One region of the Microbulbifer bruguierae genome, then DNA from elsewhere that is predicted to be linked to it. Evidence: predicted binding sites of a transcription regulator. Region 1 holds the regulator's gene; the other holds the start of a gene.
The links. Region 1 encodes PhoB, which activates phosphate uptake and scavenging genes when phosphate is short. Its sites were predicted from a motif close to TGTCATAAANNTGTAACA; they were not measured.
Positions count from the first base shown of each region.

Region 2: a site for PhoB is predicted at 5,306-5,323, ahead of PVT68_RS00295 (OprO/OprP family phosphate-selective porin). Genes of this name have one in related genera too.

Region 1 is NZ_CP118605.1:2,829,557-2,840,157, forward strand. It holds gene PVT68_RS11780 (DUF938 domain-containing protein) at 1-284, shown strand, start outside; gene PVT68_RS11785 (hypothetical protein) at 384-743, shown strand; gene traF (conjugal transfer protein TraF) at 985-2,190, shown strand; gene phoR (phosphate regulon sensor histidine kinase PhoR) at 2,306-3,619, opposite strand; gene phoB (phosphate regulon transcriptional regulator PhoB) at 3,750-4,454, opposite strand; gene ubiA (4-hydroxybenzoate octaprenyltransferase) at 4,597-5,484, opposite strand; gene PVT68_RS11810 (chorismate--pyruvate lyase family protein) at 5,511-6,098, opposite strand; gene PVT68_RS11815 (dicarboxylate/amino acid:cation symporter) at 6,321-7,631, shown strand; gene PVT68_RS11820 (type 2 periplasmic-binding domain-containing protein) at 7,711-8,385, opposite strand; gene PVT68_RS11825 (hypothetical protein) at 8,657-9,340, opposite strand; gene recG (ATP-dependent DNA helicase RecG) at 9,688-10,601, opposite strand, start outside.
Region 2 is NZ_CP118605.1:63,506-74,106, forward strand. It holds gene PVT68_RS00285 (Lrp/AsnC family transcriptional regulator) at 1-57, opposite strand, end outside; gene PVT68_RS00290 (indolepyruvate ferredoxin oxidoreductase family protein) at 313-3,864, shown strand; gene PVT68_RS00295 (OprO/OprP family phosphate-selective porin) at 3,951-5,183, opposite strand; gene PVT68_RS00300 (TraB/GumN family protein) at 5,477-6,412, opposite strand; gene PVT68_RS00305 (glycosyltransferase) at 6,758-7,936, shown strand; gene PVT68_RS00310 (glycosyltransferase family 4 protein) at 7,948-8,961, opposite strand; gene PVT68_RS00315 (acyloxyacyl hydrolase) at 9,207-9,791, opposite strand; gene PVT68_RS00320 (sigma-70 family RNA polymerase sigma factor) at 9,989-10,601, opposite strand, start outside.

The DNA.
Region 1 (10,601 bases):
TCATGCCCGCAGCTGCGGTGGAGATTTTCTTTCGCCGCTTGCCGCAGATACTGGAGCCCGGTGGTCAGTTGATTGTCTATGGCCCGGTAAAGATCGCCGGTGAATACATAGGCCCGGGCAATGCAGGGTTTGACGTTTGGTTAAAAGAGCAGGACCCGCTGCGGGGTATTCGCGACCTGGAGTGGCTGGACCTGCTCGCCGCGGCCCAGGACCTGAGTCGAGTAGAAAACAATTTTCTGCCAGCGAACAACCAGCTCATGGTGTGGCAACGATCGCGAACCTGATCACTCACGCTGTTGTAGGGGCCGGCCTGTAGGCAAGTGCCTGCAACACCCATGAAGTTGAAGAACCTATCTGGAAGAACGTATTAAAAGGAGCGCATTATGCCCCCATGGTTTGAAACCTCTCTCGCGGTTGTCGCCGCCATCGCCGCTGTTTTTTTCTTCGCCAAATACCGCGAGACTGCCGCCGCATTGCATGAGTCCGAGCGCATGAAGCAAAAGCTGTCCAAGGATCTGGATCGCTATCGCGATGTGCCGCAGTTGCGCGCCCTGCGGGATGGCCTTATCGGCGAGCGCAATCTGCCAGTGGATGACGAGGGGCGCGAGCACCTGCTGATTCGTGACAGCGTCCGAAAACTGGTGCATATCACGGTGCAGAGAACTTCTGAGCCGGTGAGTGGCGATCAGCCGGTGCACTACCGCGCAGGCGGACAGGAACGTCGCCTGCAGGAGCTTGAGTAAGCGCCCTGCAGCCCTCCGATTTTGATAAAAGCCCCACAATGGGGCTTTTTTATGTGCCTCGCTACAACCTGCCCGCAGCTCCACCAGTAAAGTGATATACGTCACGGATATTTTGCCAAATAGTCCAAAAGAGCCATTGCCACGACCGATTTTGGCGGGTATTTTTCCTGTGCCAAATATTCTAATGATCGGCTTACAAAAAGAACTTCTGACGCGAATCTATACAAGGAACAGGTTAAACATGTGGACCAAGAACCAAATTGCCAGCATGGTTGCTGCGGGGGCTATTCTGGGGGCGGCACCGGTAGCCGCAGAGGTATTTTCCGGGCGTGGCACCTCTATGGGCGGTGCCGGCGCTGCCGGTGGCGATTACACCTACAGTGCGCTGATCAATCCGGCCACCGCCACTAATTTCAAGGAAAATGACGATTTCGCATTCACTGTGGATGTGGGGCTGCTGGCCAATGACGTCAACGATTTCATCGATTCCGCGGAAAACCTGACCGACTATCTCGATGAAATCGAAGAAATGTACGCGACCCAGGACGATGCGGATTACCTGCTGGATCAGTTGCAGCAGATGGACCGGGGCCGTCTGACCCTGGACGTGGGCGCTCAGCTGACCATTGCCATCCCCAACAGTGCCGCTTCTGCACTACTGTTTGTGCGCGAGTCAGGTTTTGTTGCCACCGAGCTCGAGCTTGCGGAAGAAGATGTTGATTTTCTGAGCAACTTTGGCGACCGCTACCTTGATATCGATATTAACAACCCGCCAAGCGAAGACGACCTGATCATCGATGGCGACGACCTGATGACCGAGGCCGCGATCAAAGGCTACCGGATGCAGGAAATCGGCATTGCCCTCGCGCGCGAATTCACGTTCGGCGAGACCCTGGTTTCCCTCGGTATAACACCGAAACATCAGCGTGTGGAAACCTTCGAATACAGCGAAGTCGTCGCCGATTTTGAGGGTGATGATGTCGAGTATGAGGATTACGCGCTGGAGCACACCAATTTCAACGTCGACCTCGGTGCCACCATCAATTGGGGGGCGCTGCAGGGTGGTTTGTCCGTGCGCAACGCCCTCGCCCAGGAATACGAAACCCTGAGCGGTGACATGGAAATTCAACTGGAACCGCTGGTAACCGCAGGTTTCGGCTACACCGGAGAAATTTTCACCGTGCTCGCCGACGTGGATCTGACCACCACGGAGCTGTTTGACGGTGCCGGCGCTACCCAGAATGCCCGCCTGGGCATCGAAATGGACCTGTTCGATTGGGCCCAGCTGCGGGTAGGTTATCGCCACGACATGGAAGGCACCTACGAAGACGCGCTCACCGCTGGTATCGGCTTCAGCCCGTTCGATGTGCTCCACCTGCACGTGTCCGCGATCCAGGCCTCCGACAATACTTACGGCGCGGCGGTACAGTTTGGTATCGAACTGTAAGCGTTCCCGGTCTGTATTAAGACTGTTATACGAAAGGGGCCTGCGGGCCCCTTTTTGATTTGTGTCGGTTTGAACTGGTTTGTTGCGGGTAGTCCACAACCGGATCCACTGGGGATCAGGCAGAGCTGCCTGGGGTCAGTTTCTGCGGGGGGAAGTTGAGGGTAAAGGTACTGCCGCGCCCCGGGGTACTGGTGACGCTCAGGTTGGCACTGTGCCGCAGCAGCACATGCTTGACGATAGCGAGCCCCAGGCCGGTGCCGCCACTTTCTCGCGAGCGGCCCGCATCCACCCGGTAAAAGCGCTCGGTCAGGCGCGGGATATGCAGTGAGTCGATGCCGATACCGCAGTCCTTCACCGCGAAGTGGCCGCCGTCTGTGTCGGTTTTCCAGCGCAGCTCAATGGGGCCGCCGTCGGGGCTGTACTTGACCGCATTAAACGCGAGGTTTGCAAAAGCGCTGTGTAATTCGCCAGCATCGCCGGTAATGATGTTGTCCTGTTCACAGGCTACGGCAATATCGTGGCGTCCACCACTCAGGGATCTGGCCTCGCCGGCCACCCGCTCCATCAGCTCGCGCACTGACACCCGGTCGCGGCCGCTGTCGCGCTCCGAAGTCTCCAGTCGCGCCAGAAGCAGCAGATCATTCACCAGGCTGGTCATGCGTACCGTCTGCTCGCTCATCTGCATCAGCGGTCGCTCCCATTTTTGCGGCGCCATGCCACTGGCCTGCAAGGTTTCCAGATAGCCCGCGATTACCGTCAGCGGCGTGCGCAACTCGTGAGAGACATTCGCCACAAAATCCCGTCGCATCTGCTCCAGATTGTGCAGCCGTGTCACATCGCGCACGATAACCAGCGCCTCGTCCTGTCCGAAACGGGTGACTTCCAATGTCAGGATACGGGAATCATCCCCGGGCGCCGGCAACGTGATCGGTTCCTGGGCGCTATGGTTGTGTCGGCGCATGCGCAGGTGTATGTGCTCCACAAAACGCGGATCGCGGATAAAGTTCACCAGTGGCTGTCCGGCGTCGTCCGGCTGCAGCCGCAGCATCTGCCCCGCCGCCGGGTTCCACCACGCCAGATTGCCCTCATCCTCCAGTGCCACAATGCCCTCACGCAGGGCACTGGTGCTGTCCTGTACCCGCCGTAGCATCGCGTGGAGCTTTTGCTTTTCCTTGCGGTGACGACGCTGCAGGCGATAGAAATCATCGGAAATATCACCCCACACCCCGAACGCTGTCGGCGCCGGCCCGCGCCGTCCGTTACTCAGCCAGCGGTCGAAACTGTTCTGTTGCCACAGCAGCCAGAACAGGTAAACCGCGAGGCCGACACACAGTGCCAGCCACCAGTGACCAGAGGAAAAACCAAAAATGGTGGTGCCGAGGGCGATTACGATGAAGCGCGAGAACTCGCCAATACTGCGATCGAGCATGATGGTTCGGCCATCTTGTTTTGGGGTGCATTGACCGGAGTTCAGTGCACCTGCGTACTTTATGCGAAGGCAAAGCACCGGACTTTCCGCGACGCTTCGCGGAATGCCCGAAAATTGCGTAGGGAGATGGTTACACTCTTTCCACAGTCTGTACAGAAAAGCGATAACCGGTACCGCGCACGGTCTGGATGTAGCGTTCGTGGCCATCGACAGTGAGAGCTTTGCGCAGGCGGCGGATGTGCACATCCACGGTGCGCTCTTCCACGTACACGTTGCCACCCCACACGTGGTCCAGCAACTGGGTGCGGGTATAGGCGCGCTCCTGGTGGGAAAGGAAAAATGTCAGCAGGCGGAATTCGGTGGGGCCCATCTCCACCGGGCTGCCGTGGATGGTTACCCGGTGGCTGATCGGATCCAGTACCAGGCCGCCGGCAGTCAACGGTTCTTCCGGCGTACTCGGGCCCGTGCGGCGCAACACCGCCTTGAGGCGGGCCACCAGCTCGCGGGGAGAAAACGGCTTGGTGATGTAATCGTCAGCGCCGGTCTCCAGCCCCTTGATCTTGTGGTCCTCCTCCCCTTTCGCTGTCAGCATGATGATCGGCAGGGAGGACGTCAGTTCATCCCGTTTCAGGCGGCGGGCGAGTTCCACACCGGATACATCCGGCAGCATCCAGTCCAGCAGAATCAGATCCGGCTTCTCGTCGATTACCAGCGCGTGGGCTTCCTGGGCATTTTCCGCTTCCAGGCAGCGGTAGTCCGCCATCTCCAGCGCCACCCGCAACATATCCCGCACCGGTGCTTCGTCGTCGACTATTAGAATCGTCTTGCTGTGCATCTGCCTGCCATACCCCAATGGTTTGCTGTCACTCGTCTGACATTAATTTTTAAGCGGTCATTTAACGTCACTTTAATGACAAATATATGACAGTCGTACCGAGTAGCAGCGGCAGGCAGTGAAAAGCCAATGAAAAAGGGATTCAACGGGTCAGATAATGGAGAAATATACCGGCAAAGACCGCGGCGCCCGCCCAGTTATTGTTTAAAAACGCCTGGAAGCAGCGGTCACGCTCGCGCTCCCGGATGAGCCACTGCTGGTAGCCGAAAAGCCCCGCGGCAACGGCCAGGCCGCAATAAAACAGCGCGCCCAGTTCCGCGCGGCCGCCCAGCATCAGCAGCGCTACGATGACCATTGCCTGCAGACAGCCGGTCATCAGCCTGTCCATCTCTCCAAACAGGATTGCAGTGGATTTGACGCCGATGCGGAGATCGTCGTCGCGGTCCACCATGGCGTAGAAAGTGTCATAGGCCACCGTCCACAGCAGATTGGCGGTAAAAATCAGCCACGCCAGCGGTGGAATTTCCCCGCTTACCGCGGCAAACGCCATGGGAATGCCCATACTGAAGGCCGCGCCCAGTACCACCTGGGGCATATGGGTGTAGCGTTTGGCGAAAGGGTAGCAAAAGGCCAGCGCCAGCGCCGCCAGAGACAGGAGCACCGTCAACCGGTTGGTGGTCAGCACCAGCAGAAACGCCAGTAGCATCAGGCCGGTAAACAGCAGCAGCGCACCCCTGGTGGTGGCTGCGCCGGTCGCCAGTGGGCGCTGTCGGGTGCGTTTGACGTGGCCGTCGATATTGCGGTCGGCAAAGTCGTTGACTGCACAACCGGCAGCGCGGGTGAGGACTACACCGAGTGAGAAAACCGCAAACAAGTGCAACCCGGGCCAGCCGCCGGCAGCGATCCACAGCGCCCACCAAGTGGGCCACAGCAACAGCAGCGAGCCAATGGGACGGTCGAGGCGGGCGAGCTGCCAGTAGGGCAGTGCCGTCGGCCAGCGCTGCTGAATCTGTTGGCTGATCAATTGCATAGGATGCTTCCGGTGTTGGTTTCCGCTCAGGCCATGGGTGGTTTGTGGGGATTGAACCCGCTCAGGAAAGTCTCTGCAACCAGCAGGGGTTTATCCCCGAGCCAGAAGGCGGAGCGGCGGCCCCAGGCACTGGATTCGGAATCGTTGAGCTCGGGCAGCGCACAGCGCGGATTGCGTGCTAGGCGGTTGAGTACGATGGGGCCGCGGCGGATGTCCGGCTGGCTGAACAGGAGCTCCCCCAGGGGGCGGCTATCGAGGTTGCGCAGATAGCGGGATTTGCCGGCGAGTGTGCGTTCGGGAAGAACACTGCGGGCGTAAACCCAGGGGTTTTTGTCACTGCCGTAGAGGAGGACTTCGCGCACCAGCGCGCGGGTTCTGTCCCGGAGGTTCAGGGCGCGGCGCTCTTCGAGCAGGGGGTTTTGCCAGCCCTGGCTGAGGATCTGCACCCGGAATGGTCCGCCGCTGAGATGTTTGAGGGCGGCGGTGAGAGAGCCGGGATGTAGCAGCCAGGGAAGCAGTTGTTCCGGTGGCGTTTGTCCGTGCAGGCTTTCCAGGGGCTGAGGATACCAGTCGCCGATCGCCAGATAGGGGGACTCAATGGGGGAGTGGTACAACGCAGACTCCACGCAGGTTCAAAAGCGCCCATTGTACCCGAGCGGGGATGCGTGGGAATGACCGGCTTTGCCCCCCCACCGCCCTGCCGATATAGTGGCGGTTGGTGTGGGGCTTGAACCCGTTTGGTGGCGGTGCCGCTAGCGGGTGCATCACTCTTATCTAAACGATCTAACAAAAATGTTTTAACCACGGTACTAGTGGTGTCTAACACAGGGCGGACCATGGGGCTCACAAAACAAATCGTACTGGCCATGATCGCAGGTATTGCGGTCGGCTTGCTGTTCAATTTTTTCAATACCAGCCAGATCCTCGGTGCCGGGGTAACGGATTTCATCAACAACTACCTCACCAGTGGCCTGTTCGACATCATCGGGCGGATTTTCATTGCCTCCCTGAAGCTGATGGTGGTGCCGCTGGTACTGGTGTCTCTGGTGTGCGGTTCCTGCGCGCTGTCGGAAGGCAGTCGCATGGGGGTGCTGGCGGGCAAGACGGTGGTGTTGTATCTAGTGACCACCGCACTGGCCATTTCTCTGGCGTTATTGCTGGCGCTGGTGATCCAGCCTGGCAGCGGCCTGGAAGGCATTGTCGGGGGTGGCACCTTTGAGGCGAAACCGTCGCCGCCTTTGTCCGATGTGCTGGTGAATATTTTCCCCACCAACCCGGTGGAGGCCATGGCCAAGGGAAATATGTTGCAGATCATCGTTTTTGCCCTGCTGATGGGCTATGCCATTTCCCGCAGCGGTAAGCCGGGCCAGCGGATTGCCGGTTTTTTCAATGATCTGAACGATGTCATCATGCGCATGGTCAGCGTATTGATGGTGTTCGCACCCTATGGCGTGTTTGCGCTGCTGGCCAACAAGATTGCACAGCTGGGGCTGGATGCGATTTTGCAGTTGCTGAAGTATTTCATGGTGGTGTTACTGGCGCTGGCGTTGCACGGGTTGGGGGTCTACTCGCTGCTGTTCAAGCTGCTGACCGGTCTGAATCCGTTGCAGCTTCTGAAGAAGATGCGCCCGGCGATGGTATTTGCGTTCAGTACCGCATCCTCGGCGGCGACCATGCCGGTGACCTTGCAGACGGTGGAGAAGCGCCTGGGTGTGGATAACAAGGTGGCGTCTTTCACCATCCCCCTGGGAGCCACCATCAATATGGATGGCACCGCGATCATGCAGGGTGTGGCGACGGTGTTCATCTCCCAGCTGTACGGTATCGAAATTGGTCTGATGGGGTATCTCACGGTGATCCTGACCGCGACTCTGGCCTCCATCGGTACCGCCGGTGTTCCCGGTGTTGGTCTGATCATGCTGGCAATGGTGCTGCAGCAGGTGGGTCTACCGCTGGAAGGCATTGCGATCGTGATGGGTGTGGATCGCCTGCTGGACATGGTGCGCACGGCGGTGAATATTACTGGTGATGCGGTAGTGACCACCATTGTTGCCAAGAGCGAGGGAGCATTGAATCTGGGCACCTTCGACGACGACAACTATCACAGTGTGGTGAATAGCGGCGAGGAGCGCACAGCGACTTCCTGAGGCCGGCTGCCGGCATGGGCGGACGCAAAAAAGGGCGAACCTCGGTTCGCCCTTTTTCATTTTCAGCGGGGGCCTTTTACTACCGTGCGGCGATTTCCCGCAGCTTGTCTGCTTCCAGGTCGTCTTCCAGCGACTCCATCAGCTCTTCCGCCAGTTTGCTCAGGGCATCTTTGATCGCTTCTTCGGTGTTGTCGTCGTTGGTGCGGCCGTCGCGGTAATTGCGCACGCGGTATTTGCTGGTGATACCGAGGTCGCGGAGGGCGATGTGTTTTTCCTGCAGGGTGGTGCCGTCGTTGTGTTTCAACAGGTAGTGGAATTCGCCACTCAGGGCCACATTGCCCTGCTCCAGATCGTAGTCGCCTTTGGGCTTCATCGCGCTCAGGTGCTTGATCACCTTGAGTTTCAGATCATTCTGCAGGGTAAGCACGCCCTCCTGCTTTACCAGCGGAATCCGTTCATCTTCCAGATGATCGTGCAGCAGCCGAGTTAATTCGCCCTGTAGATGTTGGGTGTAGGTGCGTACAGCTTCCTGCTTGAGGTCTGCCAGTCCGCCGCCGTTGGCCGCCTGCGCCAGCATTAACTGTAGATCGTCGCCGGAGACCGGCATGGGCACATCGATCCGGAGGGTTGCGGGGGCAATATTCAGGCTCGGGACCTGGTCATTACCACCCCAGAAACTGCTCTGGGCCTGTGTTGCGGACGTGATGGTGAGCAGACCGGCGAATGCCAGTCCGCGAATTGCTAAAGCTCTCATTCTCGCTCCCGGTATTATTTTTTATGCGCACGGGGATTATTTTTTGATACGGCGAATTTTTTCGCTCTGTATTTATGAAAAAACAGTTACAGGCTGCCATTTATTACCGGGGAGAGCAAAATTTTTCCGTGACTTGTGCGTCAGTATCGGTCGGCTATGTGTGTGTCGTCACGGTTCGGGATCGGAAGTTGGTATAGGTGGGAATGGCGTGACCGGGGATGGCGGGCCGGAAGATAGGGCAGCGGGTGGGCCCGGGGGCCCACCGCAGAATTCATTGGCTAGTGGCAAGTTTCTGTAGGTTACTCGCCTTAAGGTCGCCATCAATGCGGTCGAGAATTCGTTTTACCAGGGTGTCACACAGTACCGTGAGTTGCGCCTCGGTATCGTCTTCTATAGTACCGTCGCCCAGCGGGGTCCTGATCTCGTAGTTGCCCTTGAGGCGCAGGTCGGCGATATCCAGGTGTTTATCGATCAGCAGCGCACCATCGGGGGCCTGCAGACGCAGGTGGAAGTCCCCGCTGGCACTGAGGTTACCCTGCTCAATTTCATAGTCACCGCGGTTGTCGAGGCCGCTCAACTGCTTGATCACCGCAATGTCCACCGCGTGGTGCAGGGTCAGCGCGCCGCTATCGGTGCCCACGGGTACTTCCTCTTCAGTGAGTAGCGTCCGCAGGCCGTTGTCGAGCTTGCTGCGCAACTGCGCACTAAATGCACGACTGGAAGCTTCTTTGGCGGCCGATAGCCCGCCGCCGGCCGCCTGTGCGAGCAGGGCGTTGATGTCGTTGCCCTGCATGGGGGTGGGAATATCTGCGAGGATCTCCGCCTTGGCCAGAGTGATTGTAGGTACGGGCTTGTCGCTGCTGCTGAACAGACTTTGTGCCGAGACCGGGGAGGCAGACAGAACTGTCGACAACAGGAGACTGAAAAGAGTTGTGGGCGCGCTGGAGATGTTCACTGGGAATCTTCCTGATTCTGATTCGGTAATCGTGAATGTGGTGGCCTGCCCGGCAACTTGGGCCAGCCGGTAATCGGGTTTTTGTAATCACCCTGTTAGTGGACATGAGTTAGCCCTTTTGGGGGAGGCTGCCATTGCTCGAAGTTGAGCGCAAAAATATTAATGACTATTGTTGACCAATTGGTCTAAACAATAATTGTGTCTCATTACCGATGTGGACAAGTTTGCAAAATCGATACCGGTTCTGCGGTGTTACCGATAGTGGAAGGGCGCGCTGGCGGCGTATTTATCCTGCAGGTTGGGGATGGGCTGGAGATGGGGCTGGAGCTCAGGAGCAGGAGGTTGTGTCAGGCTTCCGCAAAGCGCGGCTTGTTGTGTAGCCAGCGACGGATCAGGGCACTGCGGGCTGGGCTACTGAGCTCCGGTGCCGCGGCAATTTTCTGAATCTGTGGCAGCAGGTGGGCATCCCGCTGCAGGTCGGCGATGCGATGCTGGATTTCGCCGGTCTGGCGGGTGCCGAGGATTTCTCCCGGGCCGCGCAGGCGCAGGTCCTCTTCGGCAATCGCGAACCCGTCCGCATGAGTGCGCAGGGCCTGCAGGCGCGCGCGGCCATTGGCGGACAGCGGTGTGCTGTACATCAGCACGCAGTGACTGGCGATACTTCCCCTGCCGACCCGCCCTCTTAACTGATGGAGCTGGGCGAGCCCGAGGCGCTCGGGGTTTTCGATAATCATCAGGCTGGCATTGGGCACGTCCACTCCCACCTCGATCACTGTGGTTGCCACCAGCAGGTCCACCTCCCCGGCCTTGAACGCTTTCATCACCAGGTCCTTGGCATCGGGCTTCATGCGCCCGTGCACCAGCGCTACGCGCACACCGTCCAGGGTGTCTGCCAGCTCTTCCGCTGTAGATTCCGCGGCCTGGGCCTGCAGAGTCTCCGATTCTTCGATCAGGGTGCACACCCAGTAGGCCTGGCGCCCTTCGCGCACCGCATTCTGTACCCGCTCCATGACGTCATAGCGGCGCTCACTGGAGATGGCGACGGTGTTGATAGGCTGGCGTCCGGGAGGCAGCTCGTCGATCACCGAGCAGTCGAGATCGGCAAACGCGGACATCGCCAGGGTGCGCGGAATTGGGGTTGCGGTCATGATCAACTGATGGGGCTGGGTGCGCTGTTGGTCCCCTGGAGCGCCCTCGACGGCGCCTTTCTCACGCAGTTGCAGTCGCTGTGCCACGCCGAAGCGGTGCTGTTCGTCGATGA
Region 2 (10,601 bases), 1.7 Mb from region 1:
CTGCAGCGCCCGCAGAATCTTGCGGTCGAAATCATCCAGGTCTGTTGAGCGCTTCATATAAACTCCTGTCCTACACTTTCAGCTTATTTCGAGATAGTCGTCATAATTTTACGTCTAAACACGTAAATAAAGCAATGTTCCATCATGCCTTAGGCACTAGTATGGCTTGACCACGCCGTCGTCAACTTTGGCCACCGTATTAAAAGTCGTATAAATCGGTGCCTAATCCGGCGACGCGCGCCTCGAATCACAATAATTAGCGGGGGCCGGTTCATCGCGGGCTTCCACACAAAAGCGGAAAGAAGTAGGCATATGAGCGAGCAAAACGTGCGTGCCGAGTCTCGGCCAGTGGCCACCAAAGCGGTATCTCTCGACGATCGATTCACCACCGAAAAGGGAAGGGTGCTCCTTTCGGGTATCCAGGCATTGGTACGTCTGCCAATTGATCAGATGCGTATCGACCGGGCCCGCGGCCTCAATACCGCTACTTTTATTTCCGGTTATCGCGGTTCTCCCCTCGGCGGTTATGACCAACAGCTGTCGCGCGCCAAAAAACTGCTGGATGAATACCGTATCCAGTTTGTTCCGGGGGTGAATGAAGAACTGGCCGCAACCTCCGTGTGGGGTTCCCAGCAGGTGGGGCTGTTTGAAGGGGCGCAAGTCGATGGCGTCTGTGGGATCTGGTATGGCAAGACACCGGGGGTCGACCGTTCATGTGACGCCTTCCGACACGCCAACGCGGCCGGTTCCTCCCCCAGGGGCGGTGCGCTGATTGTCGCTGGTGATGACCACGGGTGTAAGTCTTCTTCCTATCCCGGGCAATCTGAATTTGCCTTCGTGGATATGCATATTCCGGTGCTCAACCCTTCTACCGTGCAGGAAGTATTGGATTACGGCCTCTACGGGCTTGAGCTTTCGCGATTCTCAGGGTGCTGGGTGGCGATGATCACGCTGGCTGAGAATATGGATAGCGCCTCTACGGTGGAAGTGGATCCTGCCCGAGTTTCGTTTGCATATCCCGAAATCCAGCGCCCAGCGGGCGGGCTCAATATCCGCAAGCAGGATAACCCGCTGGAGCAGGAAGAGCGTCTTTGGCGTTACAAGCGTCCTGCAGCACTGGCGTTTGCCCGCGCCAATCAGCTCAACAAACTGGTACTGGATAACCCCGATGCGACCCTGGGTATCGTCACCGCCGGCAAGGCGCATCTGGATCTGATGCAGGCGTTTGAGGATATGGGCATCGATGAGGCCCGCGCCCGGGCACTAGGCATACGTATCCTCAAGGTCGGCATGACCTATCCACTGGATGTTCCCGGTATTCAGGAGTTTGCGCGGGGCCTGGATTCCCTGCTGGTGCTGGAGGAAAAGCGCAGCCTGATGGAAGTGCAGTTAAAAGAAGAGCTGTATAACGTGCATCTGCGCGACCCGCACTTCCCCCGTATTCTCGGCAAGGTCGATGAGCACGATAACCCGCTGTTGCCCATGTACGGCGAATTGTCGCCGGCGGTGGTGGCACAAGTGCTGGGGTATCTGCTGGGTGAGGACAAACTCCACGAGCGCGCCCGGCACCGGTTGATGCGCCTGGACGCACTGGCGGAGCGTATTGCTGCGCAGGCGGGCTCCAGTGTCGCCCGCCTTCCCATGTTTTGCGCTGGCTGTCCCCACAACCGCTCCACCCGGGTGCCGGAGGGCAGCCGCGCGCTGGCCGGTATTGGTTGCCACTACATGGCGCAGTGGCTCGATCGTGAAACCTACACCTTTACCCAGATGGGCGCCGAGGGGGTGAACTGGATCGGGCAGGCGCCCTTTACCAGTGAGCGCCACGTGTTTGTGAACCTGGGAGACGGAACTTATTTCCATTCCGGCATTCTCGCCATCCGTGCCGCGGTGGCCGCTCGTGTAAATATTACCTACAAAATTCTGTTCAATGATGCAGTGGCCATGACGGGCGGTCAGCCTCACGACGGCGAATTGCGCCCGGATATGATCTGCCAGCAGGTATTGGCGGAAGGGGTCAATAAAGTTGTTGTGGTCATGGACAACCCGGACAAATACCGCGGTGCAATCACTTTCCCCAGTGCCGTGGAAATTCGCCACCGGGATCATATGCCCGCGGTCATGAAGGAACTGCGGGAACAATCGGGTTGCACTGTCATCATCTACGACCAGACATGTGCCACCGAACTGCGCCGCAAGCGCAAGCGGGGCCTGTTGCCGAAGGCAGAGGGACGCCCGTTTATTAATGAACTGGTTTGCGAGGGATGCGGGGATTGCGTCACCCAGTCGAGTTGTATTGCGGTGGAGAAAGTTGATACCGCGCTGGGCGACAAGCGTCGTATCAATCAGACAACGTGCAACCAGGATATGTCCTGTGTCAACGGGTTCTGTCCGTCTTTTGTCACCGTCAAGGGCGGTAAGCTGAATAAACGCGCCGGTGTTGGCGATGCCTTGTGCGAAGCAGCCGACGAGCTGCCATTGCCGCGTTTTTCGGACTTGAGCGAACCGTTCAACCTGCTGGTGACCGGTGTTGGTGGTACCGGTGTGGTAACTATCGGCGCGTTACTGGCAATGGCCGCGCACATTGAAGGCAAAGCCTGCAGCACCCTGGACCAGACCGGCCTCGCACAGAAAGGTGGGGCGGTGTATTCACACGTGCGTTTCGCTCGCCGCCCGGAAGCGTTGCAGGCGGTGCGGATTTCCGATGGTCGCGCGGATGCGCTGATGGCCTGCGATCTGATTGCTGCGGGCAACCTGTCGGCGAGTCTCGCCAAACTGGATGAGACCCACAGCCGTGCTGTGGTCAATACCCATCTGAGTCCCACTGCGGCATCTGTACTCGGCCGCGAAGATATCCACTCCCCCCAGGCTGTGCTGGATACTATCAAGGAAGCGGTGCTCGAGCTCGATGTGGTGGAAGGTCACAAGCTGACCGAGGCTGCCCTCGGCGACACGCTAGCGGCGAATATATTCATGCTTGGCTTCGCCTGGCAGAAAGGGTTGATTCCGCTGGGTCTCGAGGCGATCAGTGAGGCCATAAGGCTCAACGGTGTGGCGGTGGAGGCAAATCTGCAGGGATTGGCGGCCGGGCGTCTGGCGGCGGCGGACCCCTCTGTCCTGAACCGGCTTCTGGCGAAGGGCAAAACTAAGGCTCTTCCGCAGGGGCTGGAGGCTGTGGTTGCACATCGCATGGACCACCTTACCGGGTATCAAAATGCCGGGTTGGCGAGACGCTACCGGGCTCTGGTAGACAAGGTAAGGGATGCGGAGATCTATAAGGTCCCGGGCAGTGAAGCGTTGGCAGAAACCGTCGCACACAATTACGCGAAATTACTTGCCTACAAAGACGAATATGAAGTCGCGCGTCTTTACAGCGACCCTCGTTTTGTCGAGGCCCTACAGGAGAATTTCTCGGGTGATATTGAATTGGAATTCAATCTCGCCCCGCCACTGCTGAGCCCGTTTGACAAAAATACCGGCCGGCCGCGCAAATTGAAATTCGGGGGGTGGATGCTGAACGCTTTCCGCCTGCTGGCGAAATTGAAATTTTTGCGGGGCTCGGCGGTGGATGTCTTCGGGTACACCCGTGAGCGAAAAATGGAACGCGCCCTGATTGGTGAATATGAGCGGTTGGTCGATGAAGTGGTGGGTAAACTGAATACAAAAAATCACGCGGCTGCGATCGAACTGCTCAGTTACCCCGATTTGATCCGCGGCTATGGGCCGGTTAAGGACGAGAACGTGAACAAGGCAAATCAGGTGAAGTTGCAGTCACTAGAGCGTTTTTACAATCCAAAAGTAAGTGTGCAGGATACGGCGACAGCGGTGGAAGTGTTCGATCCAGCCAAGGCCCAGCAGGTGGGGTAATTCCTCGGGCAGACTGAAAATAAAAAAGGCGAGTCAGCGGCTCGCCTTTTTTGTACAGACATTTTTATCGCCAGATATTAGTGAAGTTACCAGCCAATCTGTGCCCGCACACCAAACTGATTGGTATCGTCGCCGGTAAAATCGTCGTCACCCATGATGTAATTCAGCATGAAACGGACATTGCGATTGGCGTAGATATTGAGGCCGATGATGGTGCTACGGGCCTGCAGATGGCTGATATCCCGGTTTTCCATGGTGTCATAGCGGAATGTCAGCTCCCACGCCGCACCCCACAACCCGTCGCCGCTGGGTTTGGCGGAGCTGAATGCGCCGCGTTTCTTACTGTAAGTCTTGTGTTCTCCCGTCAGCATCCAGCTGCCCTGGATATACCAGGTTTGAATCGTCTGGTTGTCGATATAGCAGCCGAATTCCGGATCACAGGGAAAGGGGGCGGGCGCGCCAAACTCCTCTGCGAAGGCTTCTTCTGAGAGGTAATAATCTCCCTCGAGTCCACCGATGACGTACTCCGCCTGGAGGTACAGCGGACCATAGCTGCCGGCCAGTTCCAGTGACGCGGTAGATGCGTCACCGGTTGGACTCATTGCCATCAGCTGTGATGGACCGCGACGGCCGGCGTAGTCGGCTTCCGCGATCAGTGCCTGGGAGCCCTGGTTGGCATTCTCGTAGCTGATGGCAGTACCCAGGTGAAAGGTGGCTTCATCGGTGTTGATGGGATGCCAGGCCACGCGCCCTGCCGCACCCACGCCCTCATTGCGCGGAGTGCCTGCGTCTCTCAGATTGAACGCCATCATGCCGACGGTGAAGCAGTCCATTACACCCGTCCAGCCGATTCCCTGCTGGAACTGGTTGCCTTCGTAGAGCCCCGTGGCACTTGAAAATGGGCGTTCCAGCATGGTTATCTCGTTGGAGCTCGTCATTTCCGCCATTGAGCGGAAGGGCTTGAACTGGCCAATGCGGATTTCGCCGTTGAGAAATTCGTGGGCCAGATACACATCGCGATAGCCGCTCAGGGTGTCGCCACCGGTAAAGTCCTGCTCGAGTACATAGCTCCAGGCATAGATGTTGCCTTTCAGGGTAATCCGTGCGCGGCGGAATTCCGTGGTGCTGATAGGGTCTTCCAGATCGGTGTCAAACAGGTAGGTATCGAAATGAATACGCCCGCCGAGGGATGCGGAAAAGTTACCGTCCTCCGACTTGATTTCCAGGTTCCCCTTGGTGGTTGCTTGATCCGCGGCCGCAGTGCTTGAGAGCAGGCTGGTAAGGGTGATGGCCATCAGGCTCTTATAGCGGCAGTCCATGTTGAATATCCCGTGTCTTATGGCTGTTTTGATGGCGGTGGATTCTAGCAGTAGATGGTGTGTGTCAAAAATTGGAAACATTTTTGAAATATTTGGCGCCCATAGAAATAAATATTACCGCCTGTAATAAAAACGTAACAATTCGGGGTAACAGGTTGCCTCACCAGTCTAGCAGCGCACAGAAAAAGTCGTTCTGGCAAGTTTCAGCGGAGATTTTCGGGGGGGGGGGAAAGAGGAGGCGCCGCTGAAAAGTGTTTTCAGCGACGTGCTGGTTGCTGAGTCGGCGGTTGGGATCAGATCTGTTTTATGTCAAAACCGGCCGCCTGCAGGTAATAGGGAACGGATTTTTCCCCAACCAGGTGTCCGGCACCCACCACCACAAACAGTTTTTTGTGCTGTCTGCTGAAGTGGCGGATTTTTTCTGCCATCTCGACATTGCGCTGGTAGAACAGTAGGTCGAAGAGCTGGGCAAGCTCCGGGTATTGCTGCAGGCTTTCTTTTATCACCAGTTCGTGCAGCCTGCTCTGGTCCCCGCTTTTCCAGGCTTCGGTCATACGCGGTACAAAGCTATCCATTTCGCCCAGTTGCGCCAGGGTCTGCTGCAGATACAGTTCCGGCCTTTCCAGACTGTTCAACATGCGTAGTTGCCCCAAAACGCTCTCCAGTTCCAATGTGGTTTTGTCGTTGCGATGAGCCTGGTTGAGAAAGTGGCGGTCGATACCGGCCTTTGGATCCAGGCCGCGGGCCTGCATTTCAATCAGGCTGAGGGTGATCATGGCGATAGCGGGACGGAGGCGGTTGAAATGTTCTTCCGGCAACTGGCGTTTGTGCAGCCAGTCCTGTAACTGCCGGTATACATCTTCGGGAATGTGGTCCTTCAGCTTCTGTCCCGGTGGGTAGAGGGATTCCAGCATAACCTGTTGCTGCAATGCCAGATCCGATTCCATGGCGATGACATCGGCTTCCACCACCAGGGCCTGGCTGTCTTTGTAGGCTTCTTCAATGGCGGGTCTGAGGGGATAGAAGCTTTTGTCGGCCAGATGTATGGATCCGAGCAAATAGACGGTGCGACCCTCTTTGCTCGCTTCCAGTAGCAGTCCCTTGTCATTGGCCGCCTGGGCCTGGCAAAAAACGAGTAACAGTAGCAGCGCCTGCAGGGCGCGGGTAAACCAGTCTGTCATGGCTTGGGTGTGTCTGCGCGCGTGGGTTTTCCTGGTTTGGGTTGCCATTCGGGTTTCCTTTCTACGTTGTTCAATACGTTGTTCACTACGTTAGCCACGAGTGTCACGACAGTTGGTAGAGATACTGCGTGGCGCTGCAACGGCGTGTAGGAAAAGTCACAATTCTTCTTCTCCCAGACTCCGCCCTTTCGCCGAAGAAGTCGTACTGTATACCACGAAATTTGTGACTTTCTTCTCCGATACGAAAATTGTGCGTCGTGGCGCAAATATCAGCGGTACAATTCGTCGTTGGCCCCATTTCAATTTGCATTATTTTCAATCAACGCCGGTTCCGACGGTGGGTACTGGCAGGGGGCGAGTAAATTTCACAGTGAATCGGGGTGAAGTAGGAGTATGCGAATAGTTCAGCTGGTACCGGCAATGGCCGGCGGAGCACAGGCTCATGAAGCCCTGGAATTTGCCCAGGAACTGGCTCGACAAGGGCACGACTCCATCGTTATTTCCACCGGTGGGGCCTTGGTTTCCCGCCTGACATTGCACGGCTGCCAGCATTTCACCTTGTCGGTAGATCGCAAACGGCAGTTCAATTTTCGTTTGCACGGGAAACTGCGCCAGCTACTGACTACGCTGGAACCGGACATTCTTCTTGCGCGAGGTCCATTGTGTTGCTGGCACGGGTGGATGGTGTGGAAAAAAATGTCCGTCGCGAGTCGTCCACATCTGGTGACCTGGAGTCAGGAGCGCTCAAGGAAGCGGGGGCTGTTCAGCAGCGGCATCGGCAGTGCGGTGGCGCGCGGAGAGCTGGTACTGGCGGCGTCTCAGTGGTTGGGGCAGGAATTACAGCAAAAATTCGGTAGTTTGTTGGCCGATTCGAACACTTCGGGCAAGGGCAATCCGCGCACACTATACCGCGGGGTAAATACCAGAGAGCTGGATCGCCATGCCCAGGTGTCAGGACATTGGCACCAGCGCCTGCTGAACGATTTTCCGCAACTGGAGGGCCGCAACTGGTTACTACTCCCCGGGCCTGTCGCACCGGGCCGGGGGCAGCAACGTTTTCTCGAGTTGATCGCGGCGCTGAAGCAGGAGCGGGAGGATGTTTTCGGACTGGTGATTGGCGATGTCGAACCGGGGCAAGAAAAGTTTGCTCGCGCTCTCGAACGCCAGGCAGCATCCATGGGGTTGAATGAATATGTTCTGTTCCTCGGTGCGCGCCGGGATATGCGTGAATTGTATGGCAGCGCGCGACTTACCCTTGACCTCGCCGATGCTGCTCTCTCCAACGGGCGCAGTGTGGCGGAGGCGTTGGCCATGGGTTGTCCCGCTATTGCTGCCTCGGGGACCAGTGTTGAGCTTCTGCGACACTGTTTTCCGCGAGGGGTGGTAGACAGCCTCGACGTGGCGCAACTCGTCAGTGTGTCTAGTGAAATTCTGAGCAACGCGGAAACTGTGCATTTCGACGGCTTCAGCCTTGCGCAGACCACTGCCCGCGCGGTGGGCTGGTTTGATGCATTGCTCGATGTTGAGCGCGCAGGGGCCCAGCCGGGTGCGCCAGGCTCAGAAGTGGTTTGACGGTTGCCGGGTCAGGCGATCAGTTGTGTGTACACCTGCCAGGTTGCTTTGGCCATGGAGTCCAGAGTGAATTCCTGTTCTGCGCGATCGAACAGTGGCGTGAACTCTTGCTGCAGTGTTGGGTTTAGGAGTGCACCACGTATTTTTTCCGCGATGTGCATCGGCTCGAGAGTTTCCAGAAGATATTCCGGGGGAAGATAGTCCACCGCATCACCGGCGCGATTGGCAATCACCGGTTTGCGGTGCAATAGCGCCTCGATCAGCGTATAAGGTGCACCCTCTGCGGAGGTCGGAACGACGACAAGATCGGCTGCCTGAATGAAATTGCCAATCGCACCGCAGCCAGAGAAAAATTCCACCCGCTCTTCCAGGTTCAGTGCCGCCACCTGCTGTTGCAGGTGATCTTTTTCCGGGCCGTCTCCGAGTACCATCAGGCAAACGTCAGGTAGCAGCGGCATGGCGGCAACCAGTTGATCCACATTGCGCGCCTTGATCAATCGGCTTGCCACCAGCACGGTCTGCTTATTGGCAGGCAGCGATTGCAGTAGCGGTAGGTTGGCGGGGACTGGAGGTATCTCTACGCCGTTGGGAATGATGTTCCAGTCCAGTTTGGAATTTGCCACCGAGTTGTGGCTGATGGCGATACGGGCGTCAAACGCGCTCGCGAGCTTGTCCCGGGGATGCCGAACATTGTGCCGGGTAATGACCCGGCGGGTTTCCGTGTAAGGTTGCACTGCGGCCAGTAGCTGAGCGCTTTTTGATCCGTGGCCGTGAGTGATCTGGTAACCGCCTTTGCGAATCAGGTTGGCCAATCGCCATACGAGATTGGGGTGATGTCGACTGCGGTCCGTGTTCAGTGGAATAAACTGAACGTTTTCATCCAGTGTCGTCAGGTAGCGGGGGTGTGCGATCACCGCCACCCGGGCGCCGGTATTTTGCGCCTGCCAGCGGGCGAGATCGGCTACATGCTTTTCCAGTCCGCCGTGTTCGCGGCTCGCAATCAGGTGGCAGATGGTTTCAATCATACGGCTACATGTCCGATGTATTGCGCCGTCGGTGGATTTTTTATTCAGGCGTGATAGGCGAAATTCGCAGTATCGAAACGGCGCCAGGTCACCGACTGTGCCCGCGATTGGAGGGGAGCAGTCCGGCAATAGGACATTTTCGCCGCCGCCCATGACAGGAATTTGATTGTATTGTGACTGTTTTATTGCGTACCCGTGTATTGGCGGGTGCAATCGTGGACAGGGCAACTCCTGGGCGCAATCGTTTAGAAGTGCACGTGCCAGTTCAGCGATGCGAAGTCGAAGCCCGGGTTGGGGGTGTTGGTGTAGCCGTTGGAGAAATGGCTGTATCGGAGGGAAATCGTACTGCCATTGAGCAGGGTATAGCCGGCGCCAAAGTGCAGGGAAAAGTTCAGGTTGGTGGAGAGATCAATGGCTCCGAAACTGCGCTCGGTAAGGTAAGCCGCACCAATACCCAGTTCTCCAAACAGACCTTGCGCTTCGTGCCGAGGGTACCAGCGTAATACGGGTTTCAGTTCCCAGATCTGCTGGGTTTGCTCGTCTCCTTTATGGTCCTCCCACATATAGCTGTAACTCACCTGGGCCCACCACTGCAGGCGGTGTTTGCCGGGATAGTCGTAAAACTGGTAGGACCAGTTGACCCCCAGCATTTCTGCACTGGCGATGGACTTCTGTTGAATCAGGGTGTTGTCCAGTCCTTTGCCACCGCTGAGGATGAGTTCCTGATTGCCTTTTTCGGCGTGCGATAGCGGAGACAGTATGGTGCCGAAGATAAGGAGCAGGGTTGCGTACAGGTGCACAGAGATAGGAGAAATACAGGAGCGGGGCATGGGCTTTTGTCTGTTATTGCTGTCAAAGGCTTGCTTCAGCAAGATTAGCCCTGATCGCCATAATCGCAAGCTTGAGGCATGGGGATAGTCCAGGGGCGGCAAGGTGAGACCGTGCCGCCCCTGTAGTCAGTGAACAAGGAGCGCAAATGCGTGGGCTGTCAGAGTGAACTGAATGCTTGCCACAGCCATTGCTACAACTATCGCCACTGGCGCTTCAACTGCCGCAGGGCATCCGAGTGCAGTTGCCGTGCTCGCTCCTGGCTCAGTCCCAGTTGCTCGCCGATTACCCGGAAAGAGCAGTCCCGGTCAGAAATCAGGCCATAGCGTAGGCTCAGTACTGTTCGCTGCCTGGGGGGCAATTTGGCGACGGCATCGCGCAGCCTCTGGGCCAGTTCCTGGTTTGAGACAAGCTCGTCGGTGTTTAACAGTTCACTGGCCGGCGCATAATCCAGCCGCGTACTGCTCTGATCGTCGGAGATTGGGTCGTCCAGAGAACCGGTAGGTCCCGGCAGTTTTAACAGGCTCTGTACCCGCTCCAGATCCAGCCCTGTCTGTTTGGCAATATTTTCATCGGAGGCGGGCAGACCTTCCGATCGCACCTGATTGATGGCGCGGTAAATATTGCGCAAATCGTCCTGTACATTGGCCGGTTGGCGAACCATGTCATCGTTACGGCGCAAGGTAAGTTGAATTTCCTGCTGAATCCACCAATACGCATAGGTGGAAAAGCGATAACCCATCTGGGGCTTGAAGCGCTCGATCGCTTTCATCAGCCCGACATTGCCCTCCTGAATCAGGTCGATAAACGGT